2 regions of the Actinomadura sp. NPDC049753 genome follow, and region 2 is predicted to be linked to the other one. Evidence: riboswitches for the same ligand, from Rfam matches in the RefSeq annotation. Region 2 holds a riboswitch; the other holds the start of a gene.

Region 1 (11,763 bases), on a different contig from region 2:
CTTCGGGGGAGGGAGCCCACGTGACCACGAATCCGCAGACGGCCAGGACGAGCGCCCTCGACGAGCTGCGGGCCGCCTACCACGAGCAGCTGACGCGGCTGGCGGCCGAGCGCGACGCCGCACGGCGCCAGGCGCGCAGGGCGCAGGCGCAGGCGGACGTCGCGCGGGCCGATCTCGCCAGCCTCAAGAGCCGCGTCGCGGAGCTGCTGAACGCCGCCGCGCGGCACCTTCCGGATCTTCCTCCGGTGGAAGGTCCGGACGCGCCGGAGCTGCCCGCCGCCCAGGAGGCGCGGGCGCTGCCCGCCGCCCCGGTCGATCCGGATCCGCAGCCTCCGGCCGAGAGCGGCGAGACGCCCGCGGATCGCGCGGCGCGAGCGGCCTGACCGGGCGGGAACGCCCGTCCGAGGGCCGCGCGGAGGCCGCCGGACGCGTCCGTCACGGCGGCCTTCGCGCCCGGGGTCCAGTAGGGTCCACCAAATGACCGCGTACGGCCTTCTCGTCTCCCCCTCGCACAACCGGGTCTATGCCCAGGCCGCCGCCGACCTGGTCAAGGCGGAACTGGCGGTGTTCAGCGAACGGGCTCTCGGCGGGCGCGTCCGCGACATCGAGGAGACCGCGATCGGCGGCGTCCCCTATGTGACGTTCTCCGCCGACGGGTTGACGGAGCAGGACGTGCGTCTCCTGTCGAACCTCTCGTCGCTCTACGCGCTCTTCCAGATCGAGGGCGACCTGCTCCGCCCGGTCGCGCTCCAGCCGCTCGACCTGTTCGGCAGCGACCTGCTCACCATCCAGAAGTACTCGGGCAAGACGAACGAGTACTTCACGAAGCTGCTGCTGAACGTCACGGCGATGGCGACCGACTCGCCCATGGACCTGATAACCGGGCGCCCCCGCGTCTTCGACCCGATGTGCGGGCGGGGGACGACGCTCAACCAGGCCGTGATGTACGGGCTGGACGCCGCCGGGATGGACATCGACGGCAAGGACTTCGACGCCTACGCGGCCTTCATCAAGACCTGGCTGAAGAACAACCGGGTCAAGCACCAGGCCGAGGTCACCAACGTGCGGCGCGAGAAGGCCGTCCTCGGGCGCCGCCTGCACGTGACGCTCGGCGCGTCCAAGGAGCGCTACAAGAGCGGCGAGACGATGGAGATCACCGTCGTGAACGCCGACTCGCTCGGCGCCGGCAGGTTCTTCCGCCCGGCGTCGTTCGACCTGATCGTGACCGACGCCCCCTACGGCGTCCAGCACGGCAGCCGGCCGAAGGGGGCGCAGCCCGGCCGCAGGGGCGGGCCGCAGCTGTCGCGCAGCCCCGTGGAGCTGCTGACGTCCGCCGTGCCCGAGTGGACGCGGCTGCTGCGTCCGGGCGGCGCCCTCGGCATCTCCTGGAACACCTTCGTCGGCCGCCGCGAGCAGCTCGCCGAGATCCTCGCGGCCAGCGGCCTGGAGGTCCGGGACTCCGACGCCTACCGCGGCTTCCGCCATCGCGTCGACCAGGCCATCTCCCGTGACCTCATCGTGGCCGCCAAGCCGTCAGGCTGAGTGCCACCGCTCCACGTGCGGGAGCAGTTCGTCCAGCTCGTGGATGACGGCGTCGGGCGGTGTGAGGCCCGGGCGCTCGAAGGCGTGGGTGGTCTGGTGCCGGATCTGGACGGCCCGCAGGCCGGCCGCCTTGGCTCCGTGGATGTCGTCGAACGGGCGGTCGCCGACGAAGACGCAGGAGCCCGGGTCGGTGGCGCCGACGGCGTCCATGGCGGCGCGGAACGCCTCGGCGTGCGGCTTCGTCCAGGGGATCTCGCTGGAGTAGACGGCGCCGTCGAGCATGTCGAGGACGTCGTCGCGGGCGAAGACGCGCTCGTGCCACTCGCGGGTCCAGATGGTGTTGGACAGCACGCCGATCCTGATGCCGCGTTCGCGGAGGGCGGTGAACAGGCCGGGGACGGCGGGGTCGGTGTGGGTGTGCGGGGTCCACGTCTCGAAGTGGGTGTCCAGGAGGGCCTCGGTCGGCTCCACCCCGGCCATCGCGAACGCCTCGGCGAGCGTGGCGCTGCGGTGCTCCTCGGTGCCGCGGCGCCCCAGTTCGTCCTCGGCGGCGACGAGGGCCGCGACGGTCTTCTCGACGGCGTCCGGGGGGAGGTGGGCGGCGCAGACGGTGCGCCAGATGTCGGCGAGTTCGAGGTCGTGCCAGGGGGTCAGCGTGCCGCCCCAGTCGAAGATCACAGCTTGTACGCCCATGCCCCGGATCGTAACCATCGGGGCGCGCCGGACGATCACCTTTTCGACGCGGTGGCCGTCCGGAGGGCGCGACCGGGGCCGCCCATGTCCGGTCAAGGGAGCCCTCCATGCGCAGACCCCTGCTCGCCGCCCTGCTGTCCGCCGTCCTCGTGGGCACGGCGGTCCCGGCGGCGGCCGATCCGATCCCCGACGGCCCCGGCAGGGGGTTCGTCCCGGCCTACGTCGGAGCGCCCGCCGCCCCGGCGCCTCTGGCGGGGCGGCCCGTCCCGGCCAACCCGCACCAGGGGCCGGTGGGGACGTCGTCCATGCACGCCGACAGTTACGCCTCCGACACCTATCCGTTCATGGGACCGCTCGGCCGCGATCCGCAGGTGCTCTCCGAGGCCAAGGGCGGCGGGCTGCCGGGGCTGTGCTCGACGGTGACGTTCGCCCGCCGGACGGGGCTGATCGTCGCGCAGTGCACCCGCGGGCAGAACCTCACGCTGCGGCTGATCGACCCGAGGACGCTGAAGGATCTCGCGACCTACGAACTGCCGCCCAGGCCGTCCACCGTCCAGGCGGTGTTCTCGCTGAACCTCGACACGGTGTTCACCGACACCTCGGGCGGGGCGTACTACTACCTGGACCCGCAGGACCGCGCGGTCCTGGCGGACTCCTCCTTCCATCTGCGCCGTTTCGCGCACGAGAAGGGCCCGGACGGCCACTGGCGCTTCACGGTCACCGACGACTGGGACCTCGGCGGCCACCTCCCCCACGACTGCGCCACCTGGACGAACCCGTGGCCGAAGGGGGAGTGCGACCCCGTCACCGCGGTCGGGCCCGACTGGAACGGCCTGATCTGGTGGATCACGAGGGGCGGCCGCGTCGGCACGGTGGATCCCGGGTCCGGGGCCGTCCGGATGACGCGGCTGGCGGGCGAGGGCGTCCAGAACTCGTTCGCGGCCGCGGAGAACGGCGTCTCGGTCGTGTCCGACCACGCGCTCTACCGGATGCGGGCCGGCGTGGACGGGACCCCGGAGATCGTCTGGCGGCAGCCGTACGACCGGGGCAGCGGGCGCAAGCCCGGGCAGATCGACCAGGGGTCCGGGACGACCCCCACGTTCTTCGGCGACGGCTACGTGGCCGTCACCGACAACGCCGACGACCGCATGCACGTGATCGTCCGCCGCGCGGACGACGGTGGGCTCGTCTGCCAGGTCCCGGTGTTCGGAAGCGGGGCGAGCGCGACGGACAACTCGCTCATCGGCTACGGCCGCAGCCTGTTCGTCGAGAACAACTACGGCTACCGCAACTTCTTCGACCTGCCGCCGGGCGGGTCGTCGGTGGGCGGGGTCAGCCGCGTGGACGTGAAACCGGACGGGACGGGCTGCGAGACGGTCTGGACGAGCGCGGAGCGCTCCCCGTCCACCGTCTCCAAGGTCTCCGTGCCCGCGGGGCTGCTCTACCTCTACACGAAGGAGCCGCGCAGGGACCTCATCGACGCCTGGTACCTGACCGCGGTGGACGTCCACACGGGCCGGACGGCCTACAAGGTGCTCACCGGCACGGGCAAGTGGTTCGACAACAGCTGGGCGCCCGTCACCCTCGGCCCGGACGGGACCGCGTACGTGGGCGTCGTCGGCGGGCTCGTCGCCGTCCGCGACCGGGAGTAGGGCGCCGGTCATCGGGGATACCGGTCCGATCAGCGAACCCGAACCGGACCGGGAGGAGTCATGAGGGCACGCGAGCCCGGTGAGTCCCGCGACTTCCGCGAGGACATGGATGACATGGGAGACAACACCCAGGACGAGCAGATCGCCCTGACCGAGGAGTATGTGAACGACCCGCCCGAGGAGCTGAGGATCGAGGAGCCCGAGGAGAGCCGCGACGGGCTCGGCGTCACCGAGTACGAGCGGCAGGCCGCGCGGGAGGGCGACGAGGAGCGCCCCACGCCGATCACGCCGGCCGAGGAGGACGCGGTCAACCCCACCCGCAGGCCGTGACCACGACGGCGGCGCCCGCACCAGGACGAGCCGACCCGCGCCCTCGCCCTGGCGGCCCGGCTCCGGGCCGAGCCGCACGCGGTGCCCGAGATCCTCGGCGAGCTGCTGCGCGCCGACGAGGCCCGCTGGGACGCCCCCGGCGACGAGGACCCCGACCGCCGCGACCTCCTCGTCCCGGTGCGCGGGCGCTCGGTCCGGCTCCGGCGCGCCGGGCTGCCGTTCACCGCGACGGAGGCGGCGCGGGCGGACGCGCTGGTGCGGGCCGCGCTCCCGGCGGCGCCGCGCCCGTCGGCGTCCCGGCGGATCGCGCTGCGCGACGGGACGCAGGTGGTCGTCCGGCCGGTCGAGCCCCGCGACGCCGACGCCGTGCGGGCACTGCACGAGCGCTGCTCGCTGGACAGCCGCCGGATGCGCTACTTCAGCCCCAAGCCGTACCCGCCGCGCCGGTCGTTCGAGGGGTTCTGCGATCCCTCCCGGGGCCTGACGCTGGTCGCCGAGGGCCCGGACGGGTCGCTGCTGGCGCTGGCGCACCTGGTCCTCGTCCGCGACCCGGGCGCGGCGGAGGTCGCGTTCCTGGTCGAGGACGCCTGGCAGGGCCGCGGGCTCGGCCGCGGCCTCGCCGGGCTGCTGCTCGCGCTGGCCCGGGACCGCGGCCTGGTGGAGGTGCGGGCGACCGCGCTGAGCGAGAACGCCCGGATGCGGCGGCTGCTGACCTCCCTCGGCGGGCGGACGCGGCGCACCGGGGACGCCGCGATCGTGGAGATCAGGCTGCGGCTGGACGGCCGTCCCGCCGAGCCGGGAGCGCTGGCAGGATGGGCGGGTGAGCGGCGTATATGACGACCCCTGGGCCTACGAGCTGGCGTGCTCGTTCCGCGACGTGCCGGCCGAGGTGGACGTCCTGCTCGGCTGGTGCGCCGAGCAGGGCCTCGCCCCCGCCACGGCGCTGGAGCTCGCCGCCGGGCCCGCGGAGCACGCCCGCGAGCTCGCCCGCCGCGGGCTGGCGGCGACGGCGCTCGACCTGAACCCGCGCATGTGCGCCTACGCGGCCCGCGAGGCCGAACGCGCCGGCGTCGGGCTGGAGGTCGTCGAGGGCGACATGACGCGGTTCGCGCTGGGCCGCCGGTTCGACCTCGTCGCGACCATGCTGGACTCCACGTCCCACCTCATGACGCTGGACGCGTTCGTGGCGCACCTGCGGTGCGCCGCCGCGCACCTGTCCCCCGGCGGCCTCTACGTCGTCGAGATGTCGCATCCCCGCGACCGGCTGGGCGACGATCCGAGCGTCACCACCGGCTGGACGGTCGAGCGGGACGGCGTCCGGGCGAGCGTGCGCTGGGGCGAGCCGTCCGACCGGCTGGACCCGGTCACCCAGATCGCCGACGACCGCGTCACGATGACCATCACCGGGGAGGGCGCGGTACCGCGGGTCGTGCGCGACGTCGTGCCCTACCGCTTCTGGACCGCCACCGAGCTGGACGCCGCGATCCGCCTCGCCGGCGGGCTGGAGGCGGTCGCGCAGTACGGCGACTTCGGGGCCGGCGAGGAGGCGGTGCCCCTCGCCGACCCCGGGGCCTGGCGCATGATCACACTGCTGCGCCCGAGCTGAGCGTCAGGGCGCGGACCGCCAGCCGGGCATCGGGAAGGACGCGAGCAGCTCGCGGACCTGCCCGGCGACCCGGTCCAGGACCGCCTCGTCCTGCTTGGCGGCGGCCTGCACCACCTCGTCGATCCATTCGGCGAGCCGCGGCATGTGCTCCTCGCCGATCCCCCGGGTGGTGATCGCGGCGGTGCCGAGCCGCAACCCGGACGGGTCGAAGGGCTTGCGCGGGTCGAACGGGACGGCGTTGTAGTTCAGCTCGATGCCCGCGCGGTCGAGGGCCTGCGCGGCGGGCTTGCCCGCGACGCCCTTGCCGGTCAGGTCGATGAGGATGAGGTGGTTGTCGGTGCCGCCGGAGATCAGGTCGTAGCCGCGGTCCAGCAGCGCGGCGGCCAGCACCTTGGCGTTCGCGACCACCTGCCGCGCGTACCCGGCGAAGTCCGGCTGCGCCGCCTCCTTCAGCGCGACGGCGATCGCGGCCGTCGTGTGGTTGTGCGGCCCGCCCTGCAGGCCCGGGAAGACGGCCTTGTCGACCGCCTTCGCGTGCTCCGCCGTCGACAGGATCATGGCGCCGCGGGGGCCGCGCAGCGTCTTGTGCGTGGTGGTGGTGACGACGTCGGCGTACCCGACCGGGGACGGGTGCGCGCCGCCGGCGACCAGGCCCGCGATGTGCGCGATGTCGGCGGCCAGGACCGCCCCGGCCTCCCGGGCGATCTCGGCGAACGCCGGGAAGTCGATCGTCCGCGGGACCGCGGTGCCGCCGCACCAGATCAGCTTCGGCCGCTCCTTGAGGGCGAGGTCGCGCACCTGGTCCATGTCGACCCGGCCGGTGTCGGCGCGCACGTCGTAGCGGACGGGCCGGAACCACTTGCCGGTGGCCGACACCGACCAGCCGTGCGTCAGGTGGCCGCCCATCGGCAGCGACAGGCCCATGACCGGGTCGCCGGGCTCCAGGAACGCCATGTAGACGGCGAGGTTGGCGGGCGAGCCCGAGTAGGGCTGGACGTTGGCGTGCTCGGTGCCGAACACGCCCTTCGCCCGCTCGATGGCGAGCAGTTCGATCGGGTCGACGTTCTGCTGGCCCTCGTAGTAGCGCTTGCCCGCGTAGCCCTCGGAGTACTTGTTGGTCAGGACGGTGCCGGCGGCCTCCAGCACCGCCTCCGAGACGTAGTTCTCCGAGGCGATCAGGCGGATCTTCTCGTACTGGCGGCGGGCCTCGGCCTCCACCAGCGCGGCGATCTCGGGGTCCTGGCCCTGCAGATGGGGTACGGCCGGTTCGTGCATCGTGAGCCTCCGCGCTGCTCGCGCCGGGACTTCGGGCGCCCCGGCGAAGGGGACCCGTACACCCAGGCGCGCGGTGTGCGGACTACTTTCGCTCCCCGGTGGTCGTCTCCACCTTGACTGCGCCAGTCGCGTGGGCGCCATCATACCGGGCGGGCCCGCGCCGGCGCGGCGCGCGTCCGGGGACCGAGACCAGGAACAGCCCGCCCAGCAGTAGCAGCGACCCCGCCGCGACCGGCGCCGACATCCGCTCGCCGAGGACGGCCACGGCCAGGCCGGCGGCGACGAGCGGCTCGGCGAGGCTGAGCGTCCCGGCGGTCGCGGCCGCCACCCGGCCGAGGCCGGTGACGAAGAACATGTACGCGGCGGCGGTGGCGGCGATCCCCAGCCAGGCCACCAGGGCCGCCGAGCGCGGCGCGGCGAGGGCGGGCAGCTCCGGCAGCGTCCAGGGAAGCAGGGCCGCTCCCCCGGCCAGCAGCGTCACCGACACCGCGCCGGCCATCCCCACCCCGCGCATCCCGCCGCCGTGGCCCGTCAGGCCCCGGGCCGACACCAGCACCTTGGCCGACACGGTGTAGACGCCGAAGCACGTGCCGCCGGCCAGGCTCAGCGCGATCCCGGCCGGGTCCGCGTGGACGGCCTCCCCCGGCATCATCAGCAGCGCCACGCCGCCGACCGCGCAGGCCGTCCCGGCCCACCAGCGGCGGCTGAGCCGTGCGCCCAGGACGAGCCGCTCGCAGAGGCCGGTGGAGACGGGCGCGAGCCCGAACACGACGGCGGTCGCGACGGCCGCGCCGGTCCGGTCGACCGCGCTGAAGAACGACGCCTGGAAGACTCCGGTCGCCGCCGAGGCCGCCGCGAGGGGCGGCCAGGTGCGCCTGGTCAGCGCCAGGAACGCGCGGCGGTCCGCCACGAGCACGAGGGCGGCGAGGACGAGCCCGCCCGACAGGATCCGGGCGCCGCCGACCGCGACCGGGTCCGCGGACGGCGCCGCCAGCACCTGCGCCGGCCCGACCGTTCCCCAGAGCACACCGGCGGCGAGTACCAGCAGCACACCGGATGAGTTGTTCCATCGGTCCATGCCGCCGAAGCTAGGCGAACATGCGGAACTCAGGCTTCTGACCCGTCATTCGTTCGCTCCAGCCGACTGGGGCCGTCATTCCTTCGCCACTGACGGGGAACTTCATGCGTCAGCTGTAGGACGTTCGCCCTTCAGGTCGATGGGCCGACGGAAGTTCGGACTGCTCGACCGGCTGCACGTAGTCGTACACGACGATGGTGCGGACGTCCACGTACTCCTTGCGGCGCGCCAGCCGGTCGAGGACGAAGTCGCGGAGGTAGGCGGTGCTCGGCACGGCCACGTGGACGAGCAGGTCCTCGTTACCGGTCACGACGAAGACCCCGATCGTCTCGGGCATGGAGGCCATGCTGTCGCGGGCGGACTCGATCGCCTCGCGCGACTGCGGCCGGATCCTGATCGAGATCAGCGCCTGCACGCCGCGCCCCAGCCGCTCCAGGTCGGCCGCCGCGTGGAACCCGGTGATGACGCCCCGCGAGCGCAGCGCCCGCGTCCGCTCCAGGGCCGTGGACGGGGCGATCCCCACCGCCTCCGCCAGTTCGCGGTTGGTCTGCCGCCCGTCCCGCTGCAGGCGCCGCAGGATCGCCTGGTCGACCGCGTCCATGTGGTCCCTCCCGAACTGCCCGGCGGACGCCGAACTCCCGTGCGGGAACCGCGCCCGGACGTCCCGTTCCCCGAAGATTATTCGCCCCGGGCCGGGCCCGCCACAGGGCCCGCCATGGTGCCCGCCGCGGTGCACGCCGCCGCCAGGAGCGCGCAGGCGCCGACGCCGGCCAGGGCCCACGCCGCGCCCGCCGGACCGAGGTCGAAGAGGCGGCCGATCACCAGGTCGCCCGCGGAGGAGAACATGCCGGCGCAGAACGCCAGGACGCCGTAGTAGGAGCCGAAGCGCTCCGGCGGAGCGCGCCGGGCGGTGCGCTGGAAGACCGCCGGCTGGACGAGGCCGTTGGCGGCCCCGTTGAGGACGGCCGCGACCATCAGCGGCCCGGGCCGCGTGCCGTCCAGCGCCGCGAGGACGAAGAACCCCGCCGCGGCGCACAGCAGCCCGGCCCGCAGCACCCACGGACGCTCGCCGCGGCGCCGGACGGCGACGAAGGGCTGGACGGCCGCCGCGACCATGGCCAGGAGGGAGAAGCACAGCGTCGCCACCGCGGGTTCGAAGCCGAGGAGGGGCACGGCCGTCATGATGTGGTTGGCGAGCAGCGTCGTGGGCGCGGTCAGCAGCGCGAAGTACAGGAACGCCCGGTCGCCGAGCACCGCCCGCACGCCCGCGAGCACGTCGCGGGGGCGCGCGGGCGCGCTCCCCCCGACGGACCGGGGCACGAAAAGGAAAAGGACGCCGGCGACCGTCCAGAGAGCGGCGGCCGTCCCCGTCAGGAGTGCGAACCCGGACCCCGTGCCCAGCAGCAGAAGCCCCATCGGCGGTCCCGCGACCGTCGCCAGGTGCTGGGCGACGACGTAGGCGGCGAAGCCGGCGGACCGGATGCCGGGGCCGACGGACGCCAGCAGGCTGTGGCCCGCGGGGTTGTAGAGGGCGCCGCCGACCGCGAGGGCGACGGCCGCGCCCAGCAGAGCGCCGACGCTCTCGGCGGAGCCGAGCATCGCGAACCCCAGCGCCCGCACGGCGCAGGAGATCATTCCGGTCCGGCGGCCGCCGAGCAGGTCGGTGACCGTGCCGACCGGCAGGAGCAGCGCGTACTGCAGGCCCACCCGCACGCCGAGGACCAGCCCGACCGTCCCGGCCAGCAGCCCGAGGTCGTGACGGAGGTGGGCGACGAGGTGCGCCATCACGGAGAAGAAGCCGAGGCTGGCGGCGAGCTGGGTCGCCACGACCATCGCGACCACCCGGCGGTCGGACGGATCCGCGGCGGGGGCGGGCGGTGGGCCGGGTGGCGCGGGGGCGGGCGCGGGGACGGAGACGGCGGTCACAGCCCTGCCCGGGACAGGTCGGAGACGACCAGCGCCGTGGCCTGCGCGACCAGGGCGTTCTTCGGCGGGGCGCCGTAGCCCCGCCGGTCGGTCATGACGGCCACCATCAGCGGGGCGCCGCGGGGAGGCCGCACGACGGCGATGTCGTTGGCCCGGCCGTAGTCGCCGGTCCCGGTCTTGCTCGCCGCCTTCCACCCCTGCGGCAGGCCCGCCCTGACGCGTTCGGCTCCGACGGCGGTGGCGCTGCGCTCCAGCCAGCCGCGGACCAGGGCGCGCTTGGCGGGCTCCAGCGCGTCCCCGAGGACGATCGCGCGGTAGTCGGCGGCGATCGCCCGGGGGCTGGTGGTGTCGCGGGGGTCGCCCGGGCGCACCCTGTTCAGCTCGGGCTCGTAGTCGTCCATGCGCCCGACCGCGTCGCCGAGCCCTCGCAGGTAGGCGGTCAGCCCCGCCGGTCCGCCGGCGTCGCGCATCAGCAGGTTCCCGGCCGTGCCGTCGCTGAAGCGGATGGCGGCGTCGCACAGCTCCCGGATGGTCATTCCGGTGCCGACCCGGTCCTCGGTGATCGGTGAGATGGAGCTCACGTCGGCCCGGGTGTAGGTGACGCGCTCGTCCAGGTGCCCGAGCGGATTGCGGTGCAGGACCGCCGCCGCGGCGAGGGTCTTGAAGGTGGAGCAGAACGCGAAGCGCTCGTCGGCGCGGTAGGCCACCTCGGCCCCGGTCCCGGTCGCCACCGCGTAGACGCCGAGGCGGGCGCCGTGCCGGCGTTCGAGCGCCGCGAACCGCGACAGGTCCGGCGGCGCGGCCGAGCGCCGGGCGGGCGGCGAGGACGGCGCGGACGTCGTGCGCTCCCTGTCGCCGCATCCCGCCAGCGGCAGCAGGGCCGCGGCCGCCAGCAGCGCCCGCCGGGAGGAGCCGGAATGCTCGAACGGCATGCGGAGGCACCTGCTTTCCCGGGGGCGGAGGGCGGACGCCGCCCAGCAGACCAGAGCCGCACTCGTGACGTCCAATATGGGTATCGCTCGCGCCGCCATACGCATAGGCATATGAGGGCTGGTCAGACCGGCGGGCTGGGGCGCCCCAGCGGAGGCCGCGCGATTCCGCCGGCGCCCGCGTGTCCCGTGGGCCGTCCGCTGATCGACGACGCACGGGACCGGGCGGGCGGAGAAACACGTGTGGCCCGACCCCCGTCGGGGTCGGGCCACACGGTGGCTTCGGCGGCGTCAGCGGGCCGCGGCCTCCATGGCCTGCTTGACGGCGGCGCGCTTCTGCCGGAGCTTGGCGAGCGCCTCCTCCAGGATGGCCTCGCCGTCCTCGTCGCTGCGCCGCTCCTTCACGTACGCGAGGTGGGTCTTGTACGGCTCCGTCTTCGGCGGGGCCGGGGGGTTCTCGGAGTCCTGGCCGGCGGGGAACCCGCAGCGCGGGCAGTCCCAGGTGTCGGGGACCGCGACGTCCGTCGCGAAGCTGGGGCGGGTCTCGTGCCGGTTGGCGCAGTAGAAGGTCACCCAGACGCGGGGGGCGGCGTCGCCGCGCTCCGCCTCACCCATCGGACCGGCCCCGACACGGCTGCCCCGAATCGCGTTGCCACTACCCACGGAATACTCCTCGCTTGGTGTGCCGCCGCCGCCCGTGACCTTCGAGGACGGCGCGGCGCTCGCATGTGT
Region 2 (11,763 bases):
CCGTCCGCGTGGCAGGTGGGGCTGCTGGCGGCCCTGGAGGTGGGGATCTCGGCGGCGATCGCGGCCTGGGTGGCGAACTGGATGGTGCTGCGGCGTCCGGCGCGCGCCCCGTCCAAGAAGCGGGCGGCCAAGAAGGCCTCTGCCGCGAAGGCTTCCTCCAAGAGGAAGGCGGCGAAGAAGCCCGGCAAGCCGAAGAAGCCGGTGCGGGCCGTTCCGGAGCCCGCCGTGCCGTTGTCGGCGCCCGTCCCCGGGGATGACGACCTGCGCCTGGAGGGCCCGCCCAAGCCGGCGCCGAAGGCCCCGCACGCCCCGGACCCGCTGGAGTTCGAGGAGGCCGAGCCCGTCCTCGCGCCCCGGCGGCCCCGCCGCCGGACGGACCCGGCGCCCGACCCGGCCGAGGACGAGCCCCAGCCGCCGAGCGACGGCACGGTCGTCGTCGAGGGACACCTGGAGCCCGAGGAGCCCGGCGGGCACCACGAGCCCGGCGTGCGCGACGAGCCCGGCGAGCGGGAGCCCGCGGAGGAGCGGCGTCCCGTCCCGCCGCCCCGCGAGGACTCGGGACGCACCGAGAACCGGGGCGGCGCCATCTACGTCCTCCGCGACGACCCCGACCAGGACGCCTAGACCGGCCCGCCCCGACCTGCGGCGGGGGCGGAACGCTGGGTCAGAGCAGGTCGCCGTACTTGTCCATGCTGCCGGCGGGCAGGTCGAGCTTCTTCTCGATCTTCGGGTAGTACTCGGCGCGGCACGCCTGCTTGTCGGTGGTGGTGTTGGACGCGCTGACGCAGCTCTGGTAGCCGCTCAGCTCCGTCCACAGGAACGCCGTCAGGGAGACCGACAGCAGCGAGAACACCAGCCCGATCGACCCGAGCACGATGCCGGGGACGGCGCCGGGGGCGGCGTCGTGCGTTCGGCGGGCGCTGCGGCGGGCCTTGACGCCGACGACGAGCGCGGCGATGCCGAGCACCAGGCCGAGCGGGTAGAAGAAGAACGCGGTCAGCAGGGCGATGCCGCCGAGCCACAGTGCACGCCAGCCGGTGCCTCGCCCGCCCTGGCGCGGTCCCGCGGGCGGCTCTCCCGCCGGCCGCCCGTCGGGGCGGTCATCGGGCTGGGCCGGACGGTCCGGCTGGTCGCTCACGTTCTTCTCCTCCTGGGGCGTGCGCATCTCGGTTCCATGCGGGGTGTACGTACGGTCTGTGTTCGTGCGGGCTCTGGTCGGGGCGGGCTTCCGGTTCGGGCGGTCTGGGGTGAGGCCGCGCCGAGGTCGCCCGATAGGCTTCGTGTCGTCCCAGCAACGTCCACCGGGGAGAAATGGTGTCCGCCCGGCTCGTCGTCCTCGTCTCCGGCGCGGGGACCAACCTACAAGCGCTGCTCGACGCGTGCGCGGATCCAGCCTACGGGGCGAAAGTGGTGGCCGTGGGGGCGGACCGCCCCGATATCGGCGGAACCGAGCGCGCCGAACGGGCGGGATTGCCGACTTTCACCCTCTGCATACCGGATTTCCCGTCCCGGGACGACTGGGACGCGGCGCTCGCCGAGACGGTCGCCGAGCACGAGCCCGACCTCGTGGTGTCCGCCGGCTTCATGAAGATCCTCGGCCCGCGGTTCCTGGCGCGCTTCGGCGGCCGGACGGTCAACACCCACCCCGCGCTGCTGCCGTCCTTCCCCGGCGCGCACGCCGTACGGGACGCCCTGGCGTACGGGGTGAAGGTCACGGGCTGTACGGTTCACTTCGTCGACGAAGGCGTGGACACCGGACCCGTCATCGCCCAGGAGACCGTCCCCGTGGGCTGGCATGACGACGAAGACTCCCTGCACGAGCGGATCAAGCAGGTGGAGCGCCGGCTCCTGGTCGACGTCGTCGGACGGCTGGCCCGCGACGGGTGGACCGTGCGCGGCCGACGGGTCTCGATGAAGTGCCGGACCTGCGCGGACTCGCCCGGCGGCGAGGCCTCCGCCACCGGTCCGTCTGACAGCGGTTCGTCCGACAGGGGTTCGTCCGATCAAGAGGGGAGCTCGACCGGTGAGTCGGGTGGCGATTAAGCGCGCGCTGATCAGCGTGTACGACAAGTCCGGGCTGGAGGATCTGGCCCGCGGCCTGCACGAGGCGGGAGTGGAGATCGTCTCGACCGGGTCGACGGCGGGCCGGATCTCCGCCGCCGGCGTCCCGGTGATGAGGGTGGAGAAGCTCACCGGGTTCCCCGAGTGCCTGGACGGACGGGTCAAGACCCTGCACCCGAAGGTGCACGCGGGCCTGCTCGCCGACCGGCGCAAGGAGGACCACCTCCAGCAGCTCGACGACCTGGCCGTCGAGCCGTTCGACCTCGTGGTCGCGAACCTGTACCCGTTCGCCGACACGGTGGACTCGGGCGCGACGCCGGACGAGTGCGTCGAGCAGATCGACATCGGCGGGCCCACGATGGTCCGCGCCGCCGCGAAGAACCACGCGAGCGTCTCCGTCGTGGTGGACCCGTCCGCCTACGGGACGGTCCTGGACGCCGTGAACGCCGGCGGTTTCACCCTGGAGGAGCGCCGCCGCCTGGCCGCGCGGGCGTTCGCGCACACCGCGTCCTACGACGTGGCCGTCGCCTCCTGGTTCGCCGGCGACTACGCGCCCGACGAGACCGCCGCCGAGACGCGGTGGCCCGACTTCCTCGGCGCCACCTGGGAGCGCTCGAACACCCTGCGGTACGGCGAGAACCCGCACCAGCGGGCCGCCCTGTACCGCTCGCCGGGCGAGAGCGGCCTGGCCGGGGCCGAGCAGCTCTACGGCAAGGAGATGTCCTACAACAACTACGTCGACACCGACGCCGCGCGCCGCGCCGCCTACGACTTCACCGAGCCGTGCGTCGCGATCATCAAGCACGCCAACCCGTGCGGCATCGCGGTCGGCGCGGACATCGCCGAGGCGCACCGCAGGGCGCACGCCTGCGACCCGGTGTCGGCGTACGGCGGTGTGATCGCGGCGAACCGGCCGGTCACCGCCGAGATGGCCCGCCAGGTCACCGAGAGCTTCGCCGAGGTGCTGGTCGCCCCGTCCTTCGAGGACGAGGCCGTGACCGTCCTGAAGGACCGCTTCAAGAACATCCGCCTGCTGGTCTGCCCGGACGCCCCGGCGGGCGGCGTCGAGTACCGGCGCGTCGACGGCGGCGTGCTGCTGCAGGACGTGGACCGCGTGGACGCCGGCGGCGACGACCCGTCCTCCTGGGAGCTCAAGACCGGCGCCGCCGCGGACGAGGCGACGCTGCGCGACCTGGCGTTCGCGTGGCGGGCGATCCGCTCGGTGAAGTCGAACGCGATCCTGCTGGCCGCGGACGGCGCCACCGTCGGCGTCGGCATGGGCCAGGTCAACCGGGTCGACTCCGCCAAGCTCGCCGTCGCGCGGGCCGGGCGGGAGCGGGCCGCGGCGTCGGTGGGCGCGTCCGACGCGTTCTTCCCGTTCCCGGACGGCCTGGAGGTGCTGGCCGAGGCGGGCGTCCGCGCGATCGTCGAGCCCGGCGGGTCCGTCAACGACGACAAGGTGATCGCCGCGGCGGAGAAGGCCGGCATCACCCTCTACTTCACCGGCGTCCGGCACTTCTTCCACTGAGGGTTCGCGAGCACTGAGGGTTCGGAAGCACTGAGGGTTCGCGAGGCACGCCGTCCTGCCAGGCGCGCCGGCGGGGAACGTCCCGCCGGCGCGCCTGGACGCTTCTCGGCCCGCGCCACCGCGGAAATCACGTCCGCGCTTCCCAGCGGCGGGTCAGTCGCGTTCCTGGCGCGGGCCATCGGGCGCACCTCGGGGCAGAAGAAAGGATCAGCTCCCGGTCAAGAACGCGTCGACCGGCGGATCGAGCCCCGATCGCTCCTCTAGCGTGAGCCCTGACGAGGGGCGTCTCCCGTGCGGCGGGAGTCACGGCGGGGAGGGGCCATGAGCTTTCAGGTGCTCCCGCTGGCCATCACGATGATGGCGGGGCCCCAGATCATGTCGGCGATCATCCTGGTGACGACCCCGAGGCCCGTGCGGGTCTCCCTGGCGTTCCTGGCGGGCGTGGCGATCTCGGCGAGCGCGGGGGTCGCCGCCGCGTGGGGCATCTTCGCGCTGGTGGGCAACAGCGTGGAGATCGGCAAGCCGTCCGACGACAGCTCGGTCGGCAAGATCGTCCAGTACGTGCTGATCGCGCTGCTGCTGGTCGCCATCATGCGCAACTACGTGAAGCGGGCCACGATCGAACCGCCCAAGTGGCTCGGCTCGCTGATGAACGCCGGGCCGGGCCGGGCGTTCAGGACCGGGCTGCTGCTGATCATTCTGATGCCCTCCGACATCATCGTGATGCTCACGGTGGGGGCCAACCTGGAGCAGCACCACGAGGGCGTGGCGCCGGCCGCCGCCTTCGTCGGGGCCACCCTCCTGGTCGCGGCGCTGCCGCTGCTCGCCGTGCTGCTGTTCCACCGGCGCGCCGAACGCGCCATGCCCCGCGCGCGGGAGTGGATGACGGACAACAGCTGGATGGTCAACATCATCTGCTGCCTGATCTTCATCGCGATCATCCACTGACGGCGGCCCGCGCGGCCCGCGCGGCCCGCCCTCGCGCGACCCGTTCTCCGCCACGGGTCCACACACGGCCGCCGGGCGGGTAGCCTCAGGCTGCCGCGCCCCCCTGTGACCCTCCCTTGACCTCGGCGCGGGCGTTCCGTGGTGGAGGCAGGATGAATCTGCTGATGTCCCTCATGCTCGGCGTCGTCTACCAGGCCGACTTGCTGCTGATGGAGTCCCGGCAGGTGATCGGGCTGGTCGCCGCGTTCCTGGCCGCGGTGCTCGCCGCCCAGCTCGGCTGGCACGGCACCGACCGCCTCATCGGCTGGCGCCAGCGCTCCGAGGACTGAGCGCCCCGCCGACCGGCCGTCAGCGCAGCCTCGCGCGCAGTGCGCGCTCGGCGGCGGGCCAGTCGTCGTCCGTCATCGCGTAGACGGCGGTGTCGCGGATCGAGCCGTCCGCGCGGATCCGGTGCTTCCGGTGGACGCCCTCGAACGCCGCCCCGAGCCGCTCGATCGCCGCGCGCGACCGCTCGTTGCGGACGTGCGTGTGCCAGCCGACCCGGATCGCCCCCAGGTCGCCGAACGCGCGCCCCATGAGCAGCAGCTTCGCCTCGGTGTTGAGGCCCGTCCGGTGCCACCGCGCCCCGATCCACGTGTGGCCGATGCACAGGCCGCGGTCGGTCGGTGAGATCTCGTAGTACGACGTCGTCCCGGCGACCTCCCCGGTCACCGCGTCGATCTGGACCCAGGGCAGGCGCATCCCGCGCTCGCAGGCCGCCAGTGCCTGGTCGACCTGCGCGCGCATGTCCGCGACGCTCTCCGGCCGGCGCTGGCTCATCCACGTCCACAGGTCCGGGTCCTTGGACGCCTCGAACAGCCCCGCGGCGTGCTCGGCGGACAGCGGCTCCAGCCGCACGTATCGCCCGGTCAGGACGGGCCGCTCGAACCATTCCTCGTTCATGCGGAGCACGCTAGGACCTCGGGGGCGGCCTCAGGCAGAGCCACTCGGCGCCCTTTTCCGCAAGCCACTCGCGGGCCCCCTCCACGAAGCGCGGGGGCCGCCGCCTCCAGGCGGCCGGTTAGCATGGGGCCTACGCGACTGGCGCGGTCAAGGTGGATCACCACCGGGGAGCGAACGACAGTCCGGACACCGCGCGCCTGGGTGGACGGGACCCTTCCGGCCGGGCTGTGCGCCCGGGGCCCGGTCCCGCCGAGATCCACGCGGAGGAACGCATGACGGCACAGATTCTGGACGGCAAGGCCACGGCCGCCGAGATCCGCTCGAACCTCAAGGTCCGCGTCGAGGCGCTGCGCGACCGCGGCGTCTCCGTCGGGCTCGGCACCGTCCTGGTCGGCGACGACCCCGGCAGCCACTCGTACGTGAACATGAAGCACCGCGACTGCGCCGAGGTCGGCATCGAGAGCATCCGCCGCGACCTGCCCGCCACCGCCTCGCAGGACGAGGTGGAGCGCGCCGTCGCCGAGCTGAACGCCGACCCCGCCTGCACCGGCTACATCGTCCAGCTGCCGCTGCCGAAGGGCCTGGACGAGCAGCGCGTGCTGGAGCGCATCGACCCGGCCAAGGACGCCGACGGCCTGCACCCGGTCAACCTCGGCCGGCTCGTCCTGATGCAGCCGGGCCCGCTGCCGTGCACGCCGAAGGGCATCGTCGAGCTGCTGCGCCGCTTCGACGTCACGCTGAAGGGGGCCGAGGTCACCGTCGTCGGCCGCGGCATCACCGTCGGCCGCTCCCTCGGCCTGCTGCTGACCCGCCGCACTGAGAACGCGACCGTCACCCTCTGCCACACCGCCACCCGCGACCTCGCCGAGCACACCCGCAAGGCCGACATCGTCGTGGCCGCGGCCGGGGTGCCCGGCCTCATCACCGCCGACATGGTCAAGCCCGGCGCCGCCGTCCTCGACGTGGGCGTGTCCCGCGTGGACGGCAAGCTCGCCGGGGACGTCGCCGCCGACGTCCGCGACGTCGCCGGCTGGGTCGCGCCCAACCCCGGCGGCGTCGGCCCGATGACCCGCGCCATGCTCCTCGCGAACGTCGTCGAGGCCGCCGAGCAGGCCGTCGAGCAAGCCGTCTGACCGGACAGGCCTGGCCGAGCCGGCCGGGCACCGTCCGCCGATACGCGCGCTGCGGGGGCCGCCACCAGCACCGAGGTGGCGGCCCCCGCCGGCGTGTCCCTGGGCCGCCCCGTCACCTACGCGGCCGCATCGGGGGCTGAGCGATCGCCCTCCGGTTGCGCTGCCGGGAGAGGGCGACCGCGGGTCTCACATCAGCTGGCCCTCCGTCCCGCGGCCGTGCTGTGCGCCGGACGGCCCGGGCCGTGGGCGTGACCGGTGGCGCCCGGCCGGCGCGTCTCGGTGGTGCCGCGCACCCCGGGGACGCGCCCGTCCATCGGCGGACGGCCCTGCTGGGGCACGTGCACCGGCGGCAGCGGGCGGACGAGGCCCATCGCGATGACCTCGTTGGCGAGCCGAGTGCGCCGGTTGGCGCCTTCGGGGATCCGGAACTTCTGGTAGAGGCGCAGCAGGTGCTGCTTGACCGCGGCCTCCGTGACGACCAGCTCGCCGGCGATGTCGCGCGCCGTGGCCGGGGCCACGAACGCCTCGTCGGACAGCGCGGGCCGGCACAGCGAGGTCAGCACGTCGACCTCCCGGCGGGTGAGCTCGGGCGCGACGGCGCGCCGCAGTTCGACGTCCGGGTCGACCTCCTCACGGGGGATGCCCCCCAACCGGCAGCGCGCCGTGCCGAAGCTCACGACGTCACCGTCCTCCAGCACACGGCGGGCGATCGGCCGGCCGTTGACGCGCGTCCCGTTGCGGGACAGGCCCATGTCCACCACGTAGACGTACGGGCCACGTCGGACGATCTCTGCGTGCAAACGGGACACAGACGGGTCGTCGAGGCGGATGTCCACTCCTCTCCCTCTCCCGACCGTCGTCACGTCGGGGCGCAGCGGCACCACCAGCCCGCTGTCCTCGATCCGCATGAACGGCCCCTCCACGGCAGTCCTCCCAGCTAGTTAGCGACCCCTGTCTGCCGGGTTACCCGGGTGCCATGCCGTCACACCCTCCTACTGGCGAGTAGGACCGATGGCGCAGGGGATTCCGGGCTCTCGGCCATCACCTTGAGCACATAGGTCCCATCCGCATTTCGGCGGCGGGCGACAAACCGGACTCTTCCCCCGCCGCCTCGCTTGCGTCTCCGCCCCGACTCATTCGCGTCCCCCCGCGGACCGCTCCCGCCGGAGGGTGCGCGATGTCGTGCCGGCGCTCGATTGCCTATACCGTGAGGGCCATGAGCACCCAGGTGCACCGGCGCAGGCGCAAGGCGCCGCGTCGGAGGAGCGCCGCCCCGCACTGGCTCGCGCGGCTGCCGTACCTCCTCGTGCTCAGCGGCGTCGGCGCGGGGCTCACGCTGTGCGCCTTCAACTACTTCCGCAAGGGCTCGGGCCTGATGGCCGCCGCGCTGCTCATCGGCGCGCTGGCCCGGCTGCTGCTACCCGAGTCGCAGCTCGGCCCGCTCGCCGTCCGGAGCCGGTCGGTCGACTGCTGGACGCTCGTGATCCTCGGCGAGATGGTCGCGTTCGTGTCGCTGAGCGTCCCGCCGATGAACAAGACCGGGCTCGTCCTCGCCGGCGCGTTCGGCGTGCTGATCGCGTTCACGATGCTGGTGCGCGGGGTGCGGCTGATCCTCGCCGGGCGCTCCTCCCGGACGGCGCAGGAGCCGCCCGGCTAGCGCGTCGCCGCAGGTCAGGCCGGAGGCGGCGGGTCCCAGGGCAAGGCCAGGTCTAGACCTCATGACCGCCTCGGCTAGCCTTGCCAGTTGAGCCTTACAAGGACTGCTGGCCAGGTGTAGGAAAGGGACAGCAACAGCATGCCCAAGATCAAAGTAGCGGGCCCGGTCGTCGAACTCGACGGCGACGAAATGACGCGGATCATCTGGAAATTCATCAAGGACCAGTTGATCCTGCCCTACCTCGATGTGGACCTGAAGTACTACGACCTGGGGATCGAGCACCGTGACGCCACGGACGACCAGGTCACCGTCGACGCCGCCAAGGCCATCCTGGAGCACGGCGTCGGTGTGAAGTGCGCGACCATCACCCCCGACGAGGCGCGCGTCGAGGAGTTCGGCCTGAAGAAGATGTGGCGGTCCCCGAACGGGACGATCCGCAACATCCTGGGCGGCGTGATCTTCCGTGAGCCGATCGTTGTCTCCAACATCCCGCGCCTGGTCCCCGGCTGGACGAAGCCGATCATCATCGGCCGCCACGCCCACGGCGACCAGTACAAGGCCACCGACTTCGTCGTGCCGGGCCCGGGCAAGGTGACGATCACCTACACCCCCGAGAACGGCGACGAGCCCATGGAGTTCGAGGTCGCCTCGTTCCCCGGCGGCGGCGTGGCCATGGGCATGTACAACTACGACGACTCGATCCGCGACTTCGCCCGGACGAGCATGCGGTACGCGCTGAGCCGCGAGATGCCGCTGTACATGTCGACGAAGAACACGATCCTCAAGGCCTACGACGGCCGGTTCAAGGACCTCTTCCAGGAGATCTACGAGACCGAGTTCAAGGCCGAGTTCGAGGCCAAGGGCCTCACCTACGAGCACCGCCTGATCGACGACATGGTCGCGGCGGCGCTCAAGTGGGAGGGCGGGTTCGTCTGGGCCGCCAAGAACTACGACGGCGACGTCCAGTCCGACACCCTCGCGCAGGGCTTCGGCTCCCTCGGCCTGATGACCTCCGTCCTCATGACCCCCGACGGCAGGACCGTCGAGGCGGAGGCCGCGCACGGCACGGTGACCCGGCACTACCGGCAGCACCAGCAGGGCAAGCCGACGTCGACCAACCCGATCGCGTCGATCTTCGCCTGGACGCGCGGGCTGGAGCACCGCGGCAAGCTCGACGGCCAGCCCGAGGTCATCGACTTCGCCCGCAAGCTGGAGCAGGTCTGCATCGAGACCGTCGAGAGCGGCCAGATGACCAAGGACCTGGCCCTGCTCGTCGGCGGGGAGACCCCGTGGCTGACCACGCAGGGCTTCCTGGAGGCGCTCGACACCAACCTCCAGAAGAAGATCGGCGGCTAGCGCGTCGCCGGTCGCTCCCCGCGCACGCGTGGGTGAAGGCCGTTCCGGATCCGTCCGGGACGGCCTTCCGCCTGTTCGGGACGGGGGGCATGCCGGGAAGCGCACCTGCGCGGTGGCGGGCGGGACGTGCGCGATAGCCTGGCACCGCAACTATCTCGACGGCGAGAGAACCCGCGCGACGGAGTGCGGGCGGGCGGCCTCTCGGGCGGTCGGGTTTCCCAAGGATGGCCGCCTGAGCCCCGTCAGGTCACAGCAGGAGAAGGACGCATGACTCGCACCCCAGTCACCGTTACCGTTACCGGCGCCGCGGGCCAGATCGGCTACGCGCTGCTGTTCCGCATCGCGTCCGGGCACCTGCTCGGCGCGGACGTGCCCGTACGCCTGCGCCTGCTGGAGATCCCGCAGGCGGTGAAGGCCGCGGAGGGCACCGCGATGGAACTGGACGACTGCGCGTTCCCGCTGCTGTCCGGCATCGACATCTTCGACGACGCCCGGCGGGCGTTCGAGGGGACGAACGTGGCGCTGCTGGTCGGCGCCCGCCCGCGCACGAAGGGCATGGAGCGCGGCGACCTGCTGGAGGCCAACGGCGGCATCTTCAAGCCGCAGGGCGAGGCGATCAACGCCGGCGCCGCCGACGACGTCAAGGTCCTGGTGGTCGGCAACCCGGCGAACACCAACGCGCTGATCGCGCAGCAGCACGCGCCGGACGTCCCGGCCGCGCGGTTCACCGCGATGACGCGCCTGGACCACAACCGCGCCCTCGCGCAGCTGTCGAAGAAGACGGGCGCCTCGGTCTCCGACATCCGCAGGATGACGATCTGGGGCAACCACTCCGCCACGCAGTACCCGGACCTGTTCCACGCCGAGATCGCCGGCAGGAACGCCGCCGAGACCGTGAACGACCAGGACTGGCTGGAGAACGACTTCATCCCGACCGTCGCCAAGCGCGGCGCCGCGATCATCGAGGCGCGGGGCGCGTCGTCGGCGGCGTCGGCCGCGTCCGCCGCGATCGACCACGTGCACACCTGGGTGAACGGCACCGCCGACGGCGACTGGACGTCCATGGCGGTCGTGTCGGACGGCTCCTACGGCGTCCCCGAGGGCCTGATCTCCTCCTTCCCGGTCACCACCGCGGACGGCGAGTGGGAGATCGTCCAGGGCCTGGAGATCGACGACTTCTCCCGCGCCCGGATCGACGCGTCCGTCGCGGAGCTGTCGGAGGAGCGCGAGGCGGTCCGCAAGCTCGGCCTCATCTGACCCGAGCGCGGCATCTGACCTGAACGCGACGAGCCCCGGACCCCCGCGGTCCGGGGCTCGTCACATGCGCCCGGCCCAAGCCGGACTGCGGGGGTAGGCCCCGACCGCGTCGGCCCGGCGCGCGGACTCCCGCGGGACGCCGTCACCGGGAACGCGCGCCGGGAGGCAGGAACCCGTTCATCTGCGCTTGGGCGGGCTGCCGAGGGCCGTCGAGAAGAGGAGGACGAGAGCCGCGGTCAACGCCACCTGGATCTCCCCGGTCGTGGGCAAGTCCGTCTTGGGGCCACCGATCGGAGCGATGCGCCCCCGCGGGTCGAGGACGACGGGGATGGTGTCGCCCTGTTCGTGGCCTTCGCAGTTCGACGCGTACTCGCGGGGGATCGGGGTGCCGTCGGTGCGGCGGAGGGTGCAGTGGTGCTGCGTCCTGCCCTTGCGGTCGTGCGTCGTCCAGGTCTCCGCCACGACCGCGTCGGCGTCGGTGCCGGCCAGCGTCATCGTGATGTCGCGCGCGGCGATGACGCCGACGCCGTAGAGGACGAGCAAGGCCAGGGCGCCGAGGGACAGCGGCACGTTCTTGAAACGCAGCGGTCGCCGCGTGTCGTACAGAAGCCCCAGCGCGACCACCGAGCAGATGAAGCCCGCGATGGTGAGGAGAACCGCGGCGAGCTCGCTCCACCACACGTAGGCGGCGGAGGCCGCCGCCAGGCCGAGGGCGCAGACGGCGAGGGTTCGGATTCCGCGCCACAGAGCGGGGAGCGCGGCCATGCGTCCTCCACGGATAGGTCCGACCACGCACGGTACCGGTCGCAAAATATCCGGAGACGTCGGTATCGGTCGCTAGGGTGTGATCGCTCGGAAAGTGATCGGGGGAGGCGGGGCGG

Evidence for each region. A riboswitch is a leader RNA that binds a small molecule or an ion and turns the genes downstream of it on or off. The one in region 2 is predicted to bind ZMP and ZTP.
Region 1: linked by a shared signal. The riboswitch ahead of glyA (serine hydroxymethyltransferase) and the one ahead of AB0K37_RS33060 (bifunctional methylenetetrahydrofolate dehydrogenase/methenyltetrahydrofolate cyclohydrolase) in region 2 are both predicted to bind ZMP and ZTP.

Annotation. Positions count from the first base shown of each region.
Region 1 covers NZ_JBFARL010000165.1:3,862-15,624, forward strand. The annotation lists gene AB0K37_RS31335 (hypothetical protein) at 21-383, shown strand; gene AB0K37_RS31340 (SAM-dependent methyltransferase) at 478-1,542, shown strand; gene AB0K37_RS31345 (HAD family hydrolase) at 1,534-2,235, opposite strand; gene AB0K37_RS31350 (hypothetical protein) at 2,343-3,887, shown strand; gene AB0K37_RS31355 (hypothetical protein) at 3,948-4,217, shown strand; gene AB0K37_RS31360 (GNAT family N-acetyltransferase) at 4,299-5,054, shown strand; gene AB0K37_RS31365 (class I SAM-dependent methyltransferase) at 5,038-5,823, shown strand; gene glyA (serine hydroxymethyltransferase) at 5,827-7,098, opposite strand; ZMP/ZTP riboswitch at 7,152-7,238, opposite strand; partial or broken gene AB0K37_RS31375 (EamA family transporter) at 7,343-8,176, opposite strand; gene AB0K37_RS31380 (Lrp/AsnC family transcriptional regulator) at 8,286-8,777, opposite strand; gene AB0K37_RS31385 (MFS transporter) at 8,855-10,009, opposite strand; gene bla (class A beta-lactamase) at 10,099-11,034, opposite strand; gene AB0K37_RS31395 (RNA polymerase-binding protein RbpA) at 11,323-11,694, opposite strand.
Region 2 covers NZ_JBFARL010000186.1:2,682-14,444, reverse strand. The annotation lists partial or broken gene AB0K37_RS33095 (DUF6350 family protein) at 1-624, shown strand, start outside; gene AB0K37_RS33090 (DUF4190 domain-containing protein) at 665-1,138, opposite strand; gene purN (phosphoribosylglycinamide formyltransferase) at 1,312-2,043, shown strand; gene purH (bifunctional phosphoribosylaminoimidazolecarboxamide formyltransferase/IMP cyclohydrolase) at 2,024-3,589, shown strand; gene AB0K37_RS33075 (GAP family protein) at 3,911-4,537, shown strand; gene AB0K37_RS33070 (hypothetical protein) at 4,690-4,866, shown strand; gene AB0K37_RS33065 (GNAT family protein) at 4,886-5,479, opposite strand; ZMP/ZTP riboswitch at 5,604-5,689, shown strand; gene AB0K37_RS33060 (bifunctional methylenetetrahydrofolate dehydrogenase/methenyltetrahydrofolate cyclohydrolase) at 5,752-6,612, shown strand; gene AB0K37_RS33055 (FHA domain-containing protein) at 6,804-7,535, opposite strand; gene AB0K37_RS33050 (DUF3017 domain-containing protein) at 7,829-8,269, shown strand; gene AB0K37_RS33045 (NADP-dependent isocitrate dehydrogenase) at 8,408-9,625, shown strand; gene AB0K37_RS33040 (malate dehydrogenase) at 9,893-10,882, shown strand; gene AB0K37_RS33035 (hypothetical protein) at 11,060-11,647, opposite strand; gene AB0K37_RS33030 (HSP90 family protein) at 11,763-11,763, shown strand, end outside.